DNA from 2 places in the Streptomyces sp. NPDC101151 genome. Region 2 is predicted to be linked to the other one. Evidence: riboswitches for the same ligand, from Rfam matches in the RefSeq annotation. Region 2 holds a riboswitch; the other holds the start of a gene.
The links. A riboswitch is a leader RNA that binds a small molecule or an ion and turns the genes downstream of it on or off. The one in region 2 is predicted to bind S-adenosylmethionine.
Positions count from the first base shown of each region.

Region 1 (5,911 bases), on a different contig from region 2:
CCGCATAACGAACAGCCCCCACCAGGCGCTACCAACACCTGCGGGGGCTTGACCAACGAGATCGAAAGCAGTCGATCCCATGGCTGATGCCAAGCTTGGTGCTGCCCCCCTGCCCGCGCACGCGACCCCGCACCCGATGGCCAATCCGGGTTACGGCAAGCGCTCCGCGCCTGACCAACCCGCGACAACAGCACCGTCGTTGTCTACAGCGAGCCCAAAGACGGCATCGTCTCTCACTCCTGGGGTTCCCCTGTGGAGGTCCCCGACCCCGTCGGCCTCACCCTCGACACTTCGGAGCTCAAGGAGTACGCCGACTGAACACGCCCGAGGGCGGCACCCCCAGCCAGAAGCTGGAAGCACCGCCCTCGGTCCGTAGGACAGGCGATCAACCGTCAGGTCGATCAGAAGTCCATGTCACCGCCCGGCATGCCGCCCGGAGCGGCCGCGGCGGCCTTCTCCGGCTTGTCGGCGATGACGGCCTCGGTGGTGAGGAACAGCGCGGCGATGGAGGCGGCGTTCTGCAGGGCAGAGCGGGTCACCTTCGCCGGGTCGATGATGCCCTCGGCGATCATGTCGACGTACTCGCCGGTGGCGGCGTTCAGACCGTGACCGACGGCCAGGTTGCGCACCTTCTCCACGACGACGCCGCCCTCGAGACCACCGTTGACGGCGATCTGCTTCAGCGGGGCCTCCAGCGCGAGCTTCACGGCGTTGGCGCCGGTCGCCTCGTCACCCTGCAGGTCCAGCTTCTCGAAGACCGAGGAAGCCTGCAGCAGAGCCACGCCACCACCGGCGACGATGCCCTCCTCGACGGCGGCCTTCGCGTTGCGGACGGCGTCCTCGATGCGGTGCTTGCGCTCCTTGAGCTCCACCTCGGTGGCGGCACCGGCCTTGATGACCGCGACACCGCCGGCGAGCTTCGCCAGGCGCTCCTGCAGCTTCTCGCGGTCGTAGTCCGAGTCGCTGTTCTCGATCTCGGCGCGGATCTGGTTGACCCGGCCGCCCACCTGCTCCGAGGAGCCGGCACCGTCGACGATGGTGGTCTCGTCCTTGGTGATGACGACCTTGCGGGCGCGGCCCAGGAGGTCCAGGGTCGCGTTCTCCAGCTTGAGGCCGACCTCCTCGGAGATGACCTCGCCGCCCGTGAGGATGGCGATGTCGCCGAGCATGGCCTTGCGGCGGTCGCCGAAGCCCGGGGCCTTGACGGCGACGGACTTGAAGGTGCCGCGGATCTTGTTGACGACCAGGGTCGACAGGGCCTCGCCCTCGACGTCCTCGGCGATGATCAGCAGCGGCTTGCCCGACTGCATGACCTTCTCCAGGAGCGGGAGCAGGTCCTTGACGGAGCCGATCTTGGAGTTGGCGATGAGGATGTACGGGTCCTCGAGCGACGCCTCCATGCGCTCCATGTCGGTCGCGAAGTAGGCGGAGATGTAGCCCTTGTCGAAGCGCATGCCCTCGGTGAGCTCGAGCTCCAGACCGAAGGTGTTGCTCTCCTCGACGGTGATGACGCCTTCCTTGCCGACCTTGTCCATGGCCTCGGCGATCAGCTCGCCGATCTGGGTGTCGGCGGCGGAGATGGAGGCCGTGGAAGCGATCTGCTCCTTGGTCTCGACGTCCTTGGCCTGCTCCAGCAGGGCGGCGGAGACGGCCTCGACGGCCTTCTCGATACCGCGCTTCAGAGCCATCGGGTTGGCACCCGCGGCGACGTTGCGCAGACCCTCCTTGACCAGGGCCTGGGCGAGCACGGTCGCGGTGGTCGTACCGTCACCGGCGACGTCGTCCGTCTTCTTGGCGACTTCCTTGACCAGCTCGGCGCCGATCTTCTCGTACGGGTCCTCGAGCTCGATCTCCTTGGCGATGGAGACACCGTCGTTGGTGATCGTGGGGGCGCCCCACTTCTTCTCGAGGACGACGTTGCGGCCCTTGGGGCCGAGCGTCACCTTCACGGCGTCCGCGAGCTGGTTCATGCCGCGCTCGAGGCCGCGCCGCGCCTCCTCGTCGAACGCGATGATCTTGGCCATGTGAAGTGGTCCCTCCAGGACTGGGGGTGATTCCTTCGGACCGCGCCCGCGCCCGCGACGGACGGCTCGCCGACCTGTGGTTCCTTGCCCCACCTGGCCTGCGGGCCTCACCGACCCGGTCCTTCTTTGTCACTCTCACCTTCAGAGTGCTAACGCCAATGATTAGCACTCGCCCCGTCCGAGTGCAAGAAGCACCCGCGAAGCGGACCCCTTGAGGGGTGGCGGTCGGGCGACGGGCGGGCGCAAGCGCCTCGGGAGGATCCGCAGGTGGGCGGCGCTCCCCGTACCGGGGCAGACCGAAGGGCCCGTACCCCGGGAGGCACGGGCCCTTCGAAGATGAACAGAAGAACGTCGCTGTCAGTCGACGCGTGCGTCAGCTGGTCGCCAGTCGGACCATGTCCGCCTGCGGACCCTTCTGGCCCTGCGAGATCTCGAAATCGACCCGCTGCCCCTCTTCCAGGGTGCGGTAACCGTCCATCTGGATCGCGCTGTAGTGGACGAAAACATCCGCACCACCGTCGACCGCGATGAAGCCGTACCCCTTCTCCGCGTTGAACCACTTGACGGTGCCCTGAGCCATGCCTAACTCCCCTATTACTGGCCCTTGCACAGATCCACACTTCGCGGACCCGGGTCAGACCTCACCCCCCATTGGTCGGGGGCGTGCGCCGGAACGCGTCGACCGCGGCTGAATGTATCTGTCCAACTGCCGTCTGCAACAGGTCAATCGGACGAGAATTCTGGACGAGCCCGGTCCGGAATCTGGCGAGAATTCGTCCGAATTCAGGGCAAGTCGGGCCCCATAAAGGGAGCATAGGCCGCATATGACCCGCCCACTTTGGCTACTTCTTGTCGGGGCGTACGGCATGATTCCGGGGCCTGCGACCCGCAGATCCGGAACGCGTTCCCCAACTGTACCGCGCTCAATCACACTGAATTGCCCCCTCCGCTTCTCTCACGGAGGGGGCAATCCGATGAACAATCGGTAACCGGGGTTACCGAAGGTAATGATCGGTCATTCGGTCATCCGCCGGCGACGGCAGGAATGATGGAGACACCGGCACCGTCCGGGGTCGCGGTTTCCAGGCCCTGCTCGAAGCGGACGTCGTCGTCGTTGACGTACACGTTGACGAAGCGGCGCAGCTTGCCCTGGTCGTCCAGCACCCGGGCGGCGATCCCGGTGTGCTTCTTCTCCAGGTCCTCGATGACCTCGGAAAGGGTCGCGCCCTCGGCGGCGACCTCGGCCCGGCCGCCGGTGTAGGTGCGCAGGATGGTGGGGATGCGAACGGTCACGCTCATGCGAGGCCAGCCTCTCGGAAGGAGTCCAGGGTCGGGCGGATGGTGGCGGTGAGGCCGGTGCCGGCCACCGCGTCGAGGGTCTTGAGGCCGTCGCCGGTGTTGAGGACGACCGTGGTGAGCGACGGGTCCAGGACGCCGTTCTCGACCAGCTTCTTCGTCACGCCGACGGTCACCCCGCCCGCCGTCTCGGCGAAGATGCCCTCGGTGCGGGCCAGCAGCTTGATCGCGTCCACCACCTGCTCGTCGGTCACGTCCTCCACCGCACCGCCGGTGCGGCGCGCGATGTCCAGGACGTAGGGCCCGTCTGCCGGGTTGCCGATGGCGAGGGACTTGGCGATCGTGTTCGGCTTCTGCGGGCGGACCACCTCGTGTCCGGCCTTGAAGGCGGTGGACACCGGCGAGCAGCCCTCGGCCTGCGCGCCGAAGATCTTGTACGGCCGGTCCTCGACCAGACCGAGCTTGATCAGCTCCTGCAGACCCTTGTCGATCTTCGTGAGCTGGGAGCCGGAGGCGATCGGGACCACGATCTGGTCCGGGAGCCGCCAGCCGAGCTGCTCGCAGATCTCGTACGCGAGGGTCTTCGAGCCCTCCGCGTAGTACGGCCGCAGGTTGACGTTGACGAAGCCCCAGCCCTCGCCGGCCGGGTCACCGATCAGCTCGGAGCAGAAACGGTTCACGTCGTCGTAGTTGCCCTCGATGCCGATCAGCTCGCCGCCGTAGACCGCGGCCATGACGACCTTGCCCTGCTCCAGGTCGTGCGGGATGAACACGCAGGAGCGGAAGCCGGCACGGGCCGCGGCGGCGCCGACGGCTCCGGCCAGGTTGCCGGTCGAGGAGCAGGAGAGCGTGGTGAAGCCGAAGGCGCGCGCGGCCTCCAGCGCCTGGGCCACCACCCGGTCCTTGAAGGAGTGCGTCGGGTTGCCGGAGTCGTCCTTCACGTACAGCCCGCCGGTGACGCCCAGCTCGCGCGCCAGGTTGTCGGCCTTGACGAGCTTGGTCCAGCCCGGGTTGATGTTCGGCTTGTCGGCCACGTCGGCGGGGACGGGCAGCAGCGGCGCGTACCGCCAGATGTTCGCCGGGCCGTCCTCGATGCGCTTACGCAGCTCTTCGGTTTCGTACGCGGAGAAGTCGTAGGCGATCTCCAGCGGGCCGAAACACTCCTCGCAGGCGAACACGGGTCCGAGGGGTACCCGGTGACCGCATTCGCGACAGCTGAGGGCGGCGGCAGGACCGAGGTCTACGGTGGGATTGCTGGTGCTTGCAACTGTCTGCACAGCCATGGAGGCGAGGCCCTTTCTCCTCATCTTCCTCACGACGCATCTCGCCGTGAGACGGATTTGGCACCTTCCCTAGCCGGGAGCCTCGCTGGAGAACGAGAACCGACTGGAGGGTTGCCGGGGCTTCATCGGGCCGTGTCCCTCTGCCCCTCTGGATGAGCTGTATGTGGTTGTAAACGCTCTTGAGTCACGACATGCGATGGTCATCGGCGTTGTTCAAGACTGTAACCGAAGGCCAGGACAGTTGAGATAGTCGTCCGAACCGCGAGATGGATCACAAGGTCACACCGAGTGATCACGACAGTGAGGAGCCGCAGACCGTGCTGGAAGAAGTCGAGCGCTGGCTGGCCACCCGCTCCTGGTCCGTGGCCGATCGTCCCCTGCACCGGATACTGGCCGCCAAGCAGCGCACGGGCCAGTCCGTCTCCGTCGTCCTGCCCGCGCTGAACGAGGAGGAGACGGTCGGCGACATCGTCGCGGTCATCCGTCACGACCTCATGCAGCAGGTCCCGCTGGTCGACGAGATCGTCGTCGTCGACTCCGGTTCCACCGACCGCACCGCGCAGGTCGCCGGCGCCGCGGGCGCCCGGGTCGTCCACCGCGACGACATCCTCCCGCGCCTCCCGGCCGTCCCCGGCAAGGGCGAGGTGCTGTGGCGCTCCCTGCTGGTGACCAGCGGGGACGTCGTCTGTTTCATCGACGCCGACCTGAAGGACTTCTCCTCCGACTTCGTCTCCGGGATCGTCGGCCCGCTGCTCACCGAACCGGGCGTCGATCTGGTCAAGGCGATGTACGACCGTCCGCTCGCCGGCGCGGCGGGACAGGGCGGCCGGGTCACGGAACTCATGGCCCGCCCGCTGCTGAACATGCACTGGCCGCAGCTGGCCGGATTCGTACAGCCGCTGGGCGGCGAGTACGCGGCCCGCCGCTCGCTGCTGGAGCAGCTTCCGTTCCCGGTCGGTTACGGCGTCGAGCTGGGCATGCTGGTCGACTCCCTGCACCTCGTCGGCCTGGACGCGCTGGCCCAGGTGGACGTGGGGGTGCGCAAGCACCGCCACCAGGACGGGCAGGCGCTGGGCCGCATGGCCGCGGCGATCTACCGCACGGCGCAGCTCCGGCTCGCCCGCGGACACCTCGTACGGCCCTCCCTGACCCAGTTCGAGCGGGGCGCGGAAGGGTTCGAGCCGCGCACCTACTCGGTGGACACCGAGGAGCGGCCGCCGATGGCGGAGATCGCGGAGTACGCGGCGCGCCGGGTGGCGTGAGGGGCGCACGAGAACGGCTGTATACAGCCCCCTTCCGGGGCAGACC
Region 1 covers NZ_JBIWPP010000007.1:226,897-232,807, forward strand. Annotated here, with positions in the region: gene groL (chaperonin GroEL) at 402-2,024, opposite strand; gene ACIRU3_RS16270 (cold-shock protein) at 2,398-2,604, opposite strand; gene ACIRU3_RS16275 (ubiquitin-like small modifier protein 1) at 3,048-3,323, opposite strand; gene thrC (threonine synthase) at 3,320-4,603, opposite strand; SAM riboswitch class I at 4,621-4,762, opposite strand; gene ACIRU3_RS16285 (glucosyl-3-phosphoglycerate synthase) at 4,921-5,865, shown strand.
Region 1: it holds a riboswitch for S-adenosylmethionine, as region 2 does, so the genes downstream of both, thrC (threonine synthase) here and ACIRU3_RS43870 (aminotransferase class V-fold PLP-dependent enzyme) in region 2, are expected to answer to the same signal.

Region 2 (5,911 bases):
GGGAGCGAAGGTCGTCAAGCACGGCAACCGCGCCGCGTCCTCGGCCTCCGGGTCCTCCGACGTCCTGGAGAAGCTCGGGATCAATCTGAACCTGACGCCGAAGCGGGTCGCCGAGGTGGCCGAGGAGGCGGGCATCACCATCTGCTTCGCGGTGAAGTTCCATCCGTCGCTGCGTCATGTCGCCGCGGCACGCGGTCAGTTGGGGATCCGGACGACCTTCAACGTCCTCGGTCCGCTGACCAACCCGGCCAAGGTGCGCGCCCAGGCGGTAGGCGTCGCCGACCCGCGCATGGCGCCGATCGTCGCCGGGGTTCTCGCCGAGCGCGGCAACTCCGCCCTGGTCTTCCGGGGCGACGACGGCCTGGACGAGCTGACGACCACGTCCACCTCCCGGGTGTGGGTGGTCCGGGACGGCAAGGTCACCGAGGAGAGGTTCGACCCGCGGGACGCCGGCATCGACCTCGTACCCGTGGAGGCGCTCCGCGGCGCCGACGCGTCGTACAACGCGGAGGTCGCCCGCCGTCTGCTGGACGGCGAGCCGGGTCCGGTGCGCGAGGCGGTACTGCTGAACTCGGCGGCCGCGCTCGTCGCTCTGCGGCCGGCCGAGGCGCCGCTTGCCGAGCAGCTCCGGGCCGGCATGGCCGAGGCGGCGCGGTCGATCGACTCCGGCGCGGCGAAGCGCTCGCTGGAGCGGTGGGTGGCGGCGAGCAACGCCTGAGGATCCGAGGTGCGGTCCCGCAATCCGGACACGAGTTGCGGGACCGCGATCACTTCACGTACGTTCCCGTACCAGGTCATGAGTGACAGTCATGAGGCCCCGGCCGACTGTCCGGCAACCCTCCGTCCGTGGCGGGGTGCCCCGGGTGAAGACCAGGCCGTAGGCAGTGAGGTCTACGGCAAGCGCGGACCCCTCACACACTTCTGAGAGTGTGCGGCCAGGGGTCCTGGTCGTCGAGGAGTCTTCCGTGAGCAAGCGAATGCGCTAGGGCGTAGAGCCCCACCTCCGCGTACCCCTTTCCCCTTCTTCTTGCTCGCACGGGAGTTCCGTCATGTCTGTCTTCACCGCTGCCGCCGACCAGTCCGTTTGTTCCCCGCTGCCCGTTCTGGGCAGGGATGTCACCGTCCCGCTCGTGACCGGCGGTGAGGTCGCCTACGCGGCGCTCGACTATGCGGCCAGCGCCCCCGCCCTCCAGCGCGTCTGGGACGACGTGGCCGCCTACGCGCCGTACTACGGCAGCGTCCACCGCGGCGCCGGCTACCTCTCCCAGCTCTCCACCGACCTGTTCGAGAACGCCCGCAGGACGGTCGCCGAGTTCCTCGACTGCCGCGAGGCCGACCAGGTGGTCTTCACCCGGTCGACCACGGACTCCCTGAACCTCCTCGCCCGCGCGCTCCCCGCCGACTGCCAGGTCTTCGTCTTCGAGACCGAGCACCACGCCTCCCTGCTGCCCTGGCAGGACGCCCGGGTCACCTATCTCAACGCCCCGCGCACCCCGCGGCAGGCCGTGGAGACGCTGGAGCGGGCCCTGGCGGACCGCGACCCCTACGGTCCGGCCCTGGTCTGCGTCACCGGCGCCTCCAACGTCACCGGCGAGCTGTGGCCGGTGCGCGAGCTGGCCGCCGCGGCCCATGCGCACGGCGCCCGGATCGTCCTCGACGCCGCCCAGCTGGCCCCGCACCACCCCGTGTCGGTCCGGGACCTGGACGTCGACTGGGTCGCCTTCTCCGGCCACAAGCTGTACGCCCCCTTCGGCTCCGGCGTCCTGGCCGGCCGTGCCGACTGGCTGGCCGCGGCCGAGCCGTACCTCGCGGGCGGCGGCGCCAGCCGCAAGGTGACCCGGCGCACGGACGGGGGAGTGGACGTGGAGTGGCACGAGAGCGCCGCCCGCCACGAGGCCGGGTCCCCGAACGTCATCGGCACCTACTCCATCGCCTCCGCCTGCAAGGCGCTGACGGAGGCCGGTTTCGACACCCTCGTGGCCCGCGAGGAGCACCTGATCCGCACGGTCCGCGAAGGTCTCGCCGAGGTGCCCGAGGTGAAGATCCTCTCCCTCTTCGGTGACGACGCCCCGCGCGTCGGAGTGATCTCGTTCGTCGTCGAGGGCTGGAACAGCTCCCACTTCGCCGCCGCCCTCTCCGCCGAGTACGGCATCGGCGTCCGCGACGGCCTGTTCTGCGCCCACCCGCTGGTCCGCACCCTGCTGGGCAGCGACCCCCAGACCCAGGGCGAGTGCGGCGCCCCCGAGGCCGCCCCAGGTGAGAAGTCCCTGAACGCGATCCGCGTCAGCTTCGGGGCGGGCACCCCGGACGAGCATGTCGAGCGGTTCGTGAACGCGGTGCGGGAACTGGTCCGGGACGGCGCGAAGTGGCAGTACCGCACCGAGGACGGCCGCTGCGTCCCGGCTGTCTGACCGCAGGGTGCCTAGGAGGCGGTGTTCACGAGTCGAGACCGATCGCGAATGCCGCCTCCAGGTCGTGCTGGGAGTACGTGCGGAACGCGACGTGGGTGTCGGTGGCCTCCACGCCGGGGATCTTGCTGATCCGGCCGGGGATGACCTCGGCGAGGTCCTCGTGCCGGCTCACCCGGACCATGGCGATCAGGTCGTAGGTGCCGGTGACCGAGAAGACCTCGCTGATGCTCTCCAGTGAAGCGATCTGCTCGGCGATCTCGGGGATCCGGTCCACACTGGTCTTGATCAGGACGATCGCGGTGATCACGACTGGTTCTCTCCCTGGGGTGCCGGAGCCGGTGCGGACTTCACTCTAGTCGCCCGCCCGTCTCCCACCACCGCCCTTCCGAGGCCTCCCGTCGGGCCCTTCCGCCTTCCGTAGCGCGCCCATGCGTAGCCGAAGCCCACCCCGAAGCCGACCAGGTGGGCGAGGTAGGCCACCCCGGGTCCCTCTCCGGCGTGGCCCGCCGCGAGCCACTGCAGGGCCGCCCAGAAGGGCAGTACGACCCAGGCGGGGAAGCGCATCGGCAGAAAGAACAGGAAAGGGAGGAGACTGGTCACACGGGCGCGGGGAAACAGGTAGAGGAATGCTCCGAGGACCGCCGAGATCGCCCCGGAAGCGCCCACCAGCGACTGCTCGGAGGCGGCGTTGGCGGCCGCGTAGCCCAGCAGGGCCAGGTAGCCGCAGCCGATGTAGAACAGGGTGAACTCCACCCGGCCCATCCGTTCCTCGGTCATCATCCCGAAGACGAAGAGGAAGAGCATGTTGCCGAGCAGATGCACCCAGCTGCCGTGCACGAACAGCGCGGTGACCGGGGTCAGCGCCTCCCGGAAGGGCCCGTCGAACAGCTCCGCCGGGACCACCCCCCAGCGCCGGAAGTACGCGCGCTGCGCGGCCGGCAGCGCGTCCTCGGAGCCGTACGCCGGAGTGAGTCCGGAGGCCGGGCCCAGTACGAAGATCACGGAGCATACGGCGATGAGGGCGTAGGTCAACGGCGCGGAGGTGCCCCGGAGCGCCCTGAGTGTTCTGCCGGTCGCCGTGCTCCAGGTGGTGATCATGACTACAGAGCATGACGTAAGGGGACGCATGCTGACAGACCGCCTCGCCGCCGTGGACGGACGGGCGGCGAGTACCCGCCAGGCCGTAGGGTTACGAGCCACACGCGTTGCGGAGCGGCGCGGAACAACCCGAGAAGGAAGCGAACAGGCACGATGACGGTTCCCCTGCCGACCGCCACGACGCGATGGCGCTGCACCCTCTGCGGCAACCTCACCCGCTTCGACGTCACTCGCTCGTCGAAGGTCGTCGAGTACGTCCACCTCGACCTCGCCGGTGAGTCGACGGTCGAGGAACGCGAGGTGGTCAGTGAGACCATCGAGTCGGTCCGCTGCCGCTGGTGCAACGCGGTGGACCAGGTGGAACTCGTGGACAGGCCGGGTGCCGGCTCCTGAGCGGAGCGGGCCCCGTAGAGGTATTGGGGTGTGACGGATGGTGGAGACCACAGGCGGGGGGCCGGGCGACGGCACCGCTGAGGTGCTTGACCGTCCGCTGCCCGACGGGGTGCGCCGGCGGGTCGTGCAGATCGTCTCGGACGGCTTCGGCGGCCTTACCGTGACGGAACTGCCCGCCCAGTTGAGGCAGTACGCCCGGTTCGCCCCCAACCGTCGGGCCAAGTTCGCCGGCAACGCCATGGCGGCCGCGCTGGAGACCGACCCGCTCTTCCGGCAACGGATCGGGGAGAAGTTCAGAGACGCGCAGCCGGAACTCTCCGGCGCTCTGGACTCCGGCTCGCCGCCCCCGGCCGCGGACCCGCTCGACGTGGCGGCCGCGGCCTACGTACTGCGCCCTGCGGGCTGGGTGAAGCTGGTCACCGCGGCCGGCGAGGAGGCCCAGCGCGCGGACGCCGAGCGGGCCGGCGAGGAGAGCCGGGCCGAACTGGAGCGGCTGCGCGAGGAGCTGGACCAGGCCCGTGAGCAGACCCGGGCCGAGACCGAACGGCTGCGCACCGAGCTGGAGTCGGCGAAGAAGGAAGCGGAATCGCTGCACCGCAAGCTGCGTGCCGCGCTCAGCGACGTCAAGCGCGGCGAGGCGGCGCTGCGCAAGATCCATGGCGAGATCGAGGCCGTGCGCTCCGAGGGGCAGGCGCAGGTGTCGGCCGCGGAGAGCGAGTCCCGGCGGCTCAAGGCCCGTCTGGGCGAGGCCGAGGCCGCGCTGGAGGCCACCCGCCGGGCGGCCCGCGAGGGGCGCAGCGTCGAGGACATGCGGGTACGGCTGTTGCTCGACACCCTGCTGGACGCCACTCAGGGGCTGCGGCGCGAACTGGCCCTGCCGCCGGTCTCCGTGCGCCCGGCCGAGACCGTGGATGCGGTCGAACCGGGACGAATGACCCCGAAGGACATCGCGACCCGGGCCCTGTCCGAGAACGACCCCGCGATCCTCGACCAGTTGCTCGCGCTGCCGCAGGCGCATCTGGTGGTCGACGGCTACAACGTCACCAAGACCGGCTATCCGCAGATGCCCCTGGAGAAGCAGCGGCTCAGGCTCCTGGGCCAGCTCTCGGCGCTCGCCGCGCAGACCGGCGCCGAGGTGACGTGCGTCTTCGACGGCGCCGAACTGGCCGCGCCGGTGCTGCTCGCGCCGCCGCGCGGGGTGCGCGTGCTGTTCTCCAAGCCGGGGGTCACGGCGGACGAGCTGATCCGCCAGCTCGTGCGTGCGGAGCCGCCGGGGCGTCCGGTCATCGTCGCCTCGACCGACCGGGAGGTGGCCGACGGCATCGCCAAGGCGGGTGCCCGTCCGGTCGCGTCTGCGGTACTTCTGAAGCGACTGTCCTGAACGTGCAACCAGCATATGCAATGCCCGAATTGACCGAACCGTCACGCAACGTAGTGTCAATCGAGCATCACTGCACGTGCGTTGATTGCAAAGAATGCATTGCGTGACCGGTTTTTTGGCGCGAGGATTTGAACTGATCACAGCTGGGTCACTAGGGTCTGGGCTCGAACCTCCGAACGGGTGATCACTCACAAGAAGGAGTTCGTCCTCAGTGGCGTCCCATCGTCGACCCAAGCAGCCGAGCCGCACGCGTGTCACCGTGCTGACCACCGCAGCCGCCGCTGCCGTCGCGCTCAGCGCGAACGCCGCCAATGCCGCGCCGAGCGAGAAGCTCGGCAAGGACGAGGTCAAGGCGAAGGTCGACAAGCTCTACGAGCAGGCGGAGCAGGCCACCGAGAAGTACAACGGGGCCAAGGAGAAGCAGGAGAAGCTCCAGAAGGAGATCTCCACCATCCAGGACAACGTCGCCCGCGGCCAGCAGGACCTCAACAAGCTGCGCGACGGCCTGGGTTCACTGGCCACCGCGCAGTACCGCTCCGGCGGCATCGACGCCTCGGTCCAGCTCTTCCTGTCCTCCAACCCGGACGACTTCCTCGACAAGGCCTCCACGCTCGACCAGTTGAGCAGC
Region 2 covers NZ_JBIWPP010000056.1:8,224-14,134, forward strand. Annotated here, with positions in the region: gene trpD (anthranilate phosphoribosyltransferase) at 1-718, shown strand, start outside; SAM riboswitch class IV at 793-909, shown strand; gene ACIRU3_RS43870 (aminotransferase class V-fold PLP-dependent enzyme) at 1,050-2,411, shown strand; gene ACIRU3_RS43875 (Lrp/AsnC family transcriptional regulator) at 2,437-2,718, opposite strand; gene ACIRU3_RS43880 (rhomboid family intramembrane serine protease) at 2,715-3,509, opposite strand; gene ACIRU3_RS43885 (hypothetical protein) at 3,663-3,902, shown strand; gene ACIRU3_RS43890 (NYN domain-containing protein) at 3,940-5,283, shown strand; gene ACIRU3_RS43895 (NlpC/P60 family protein) at 5,495-5,911, shown strand, end outside.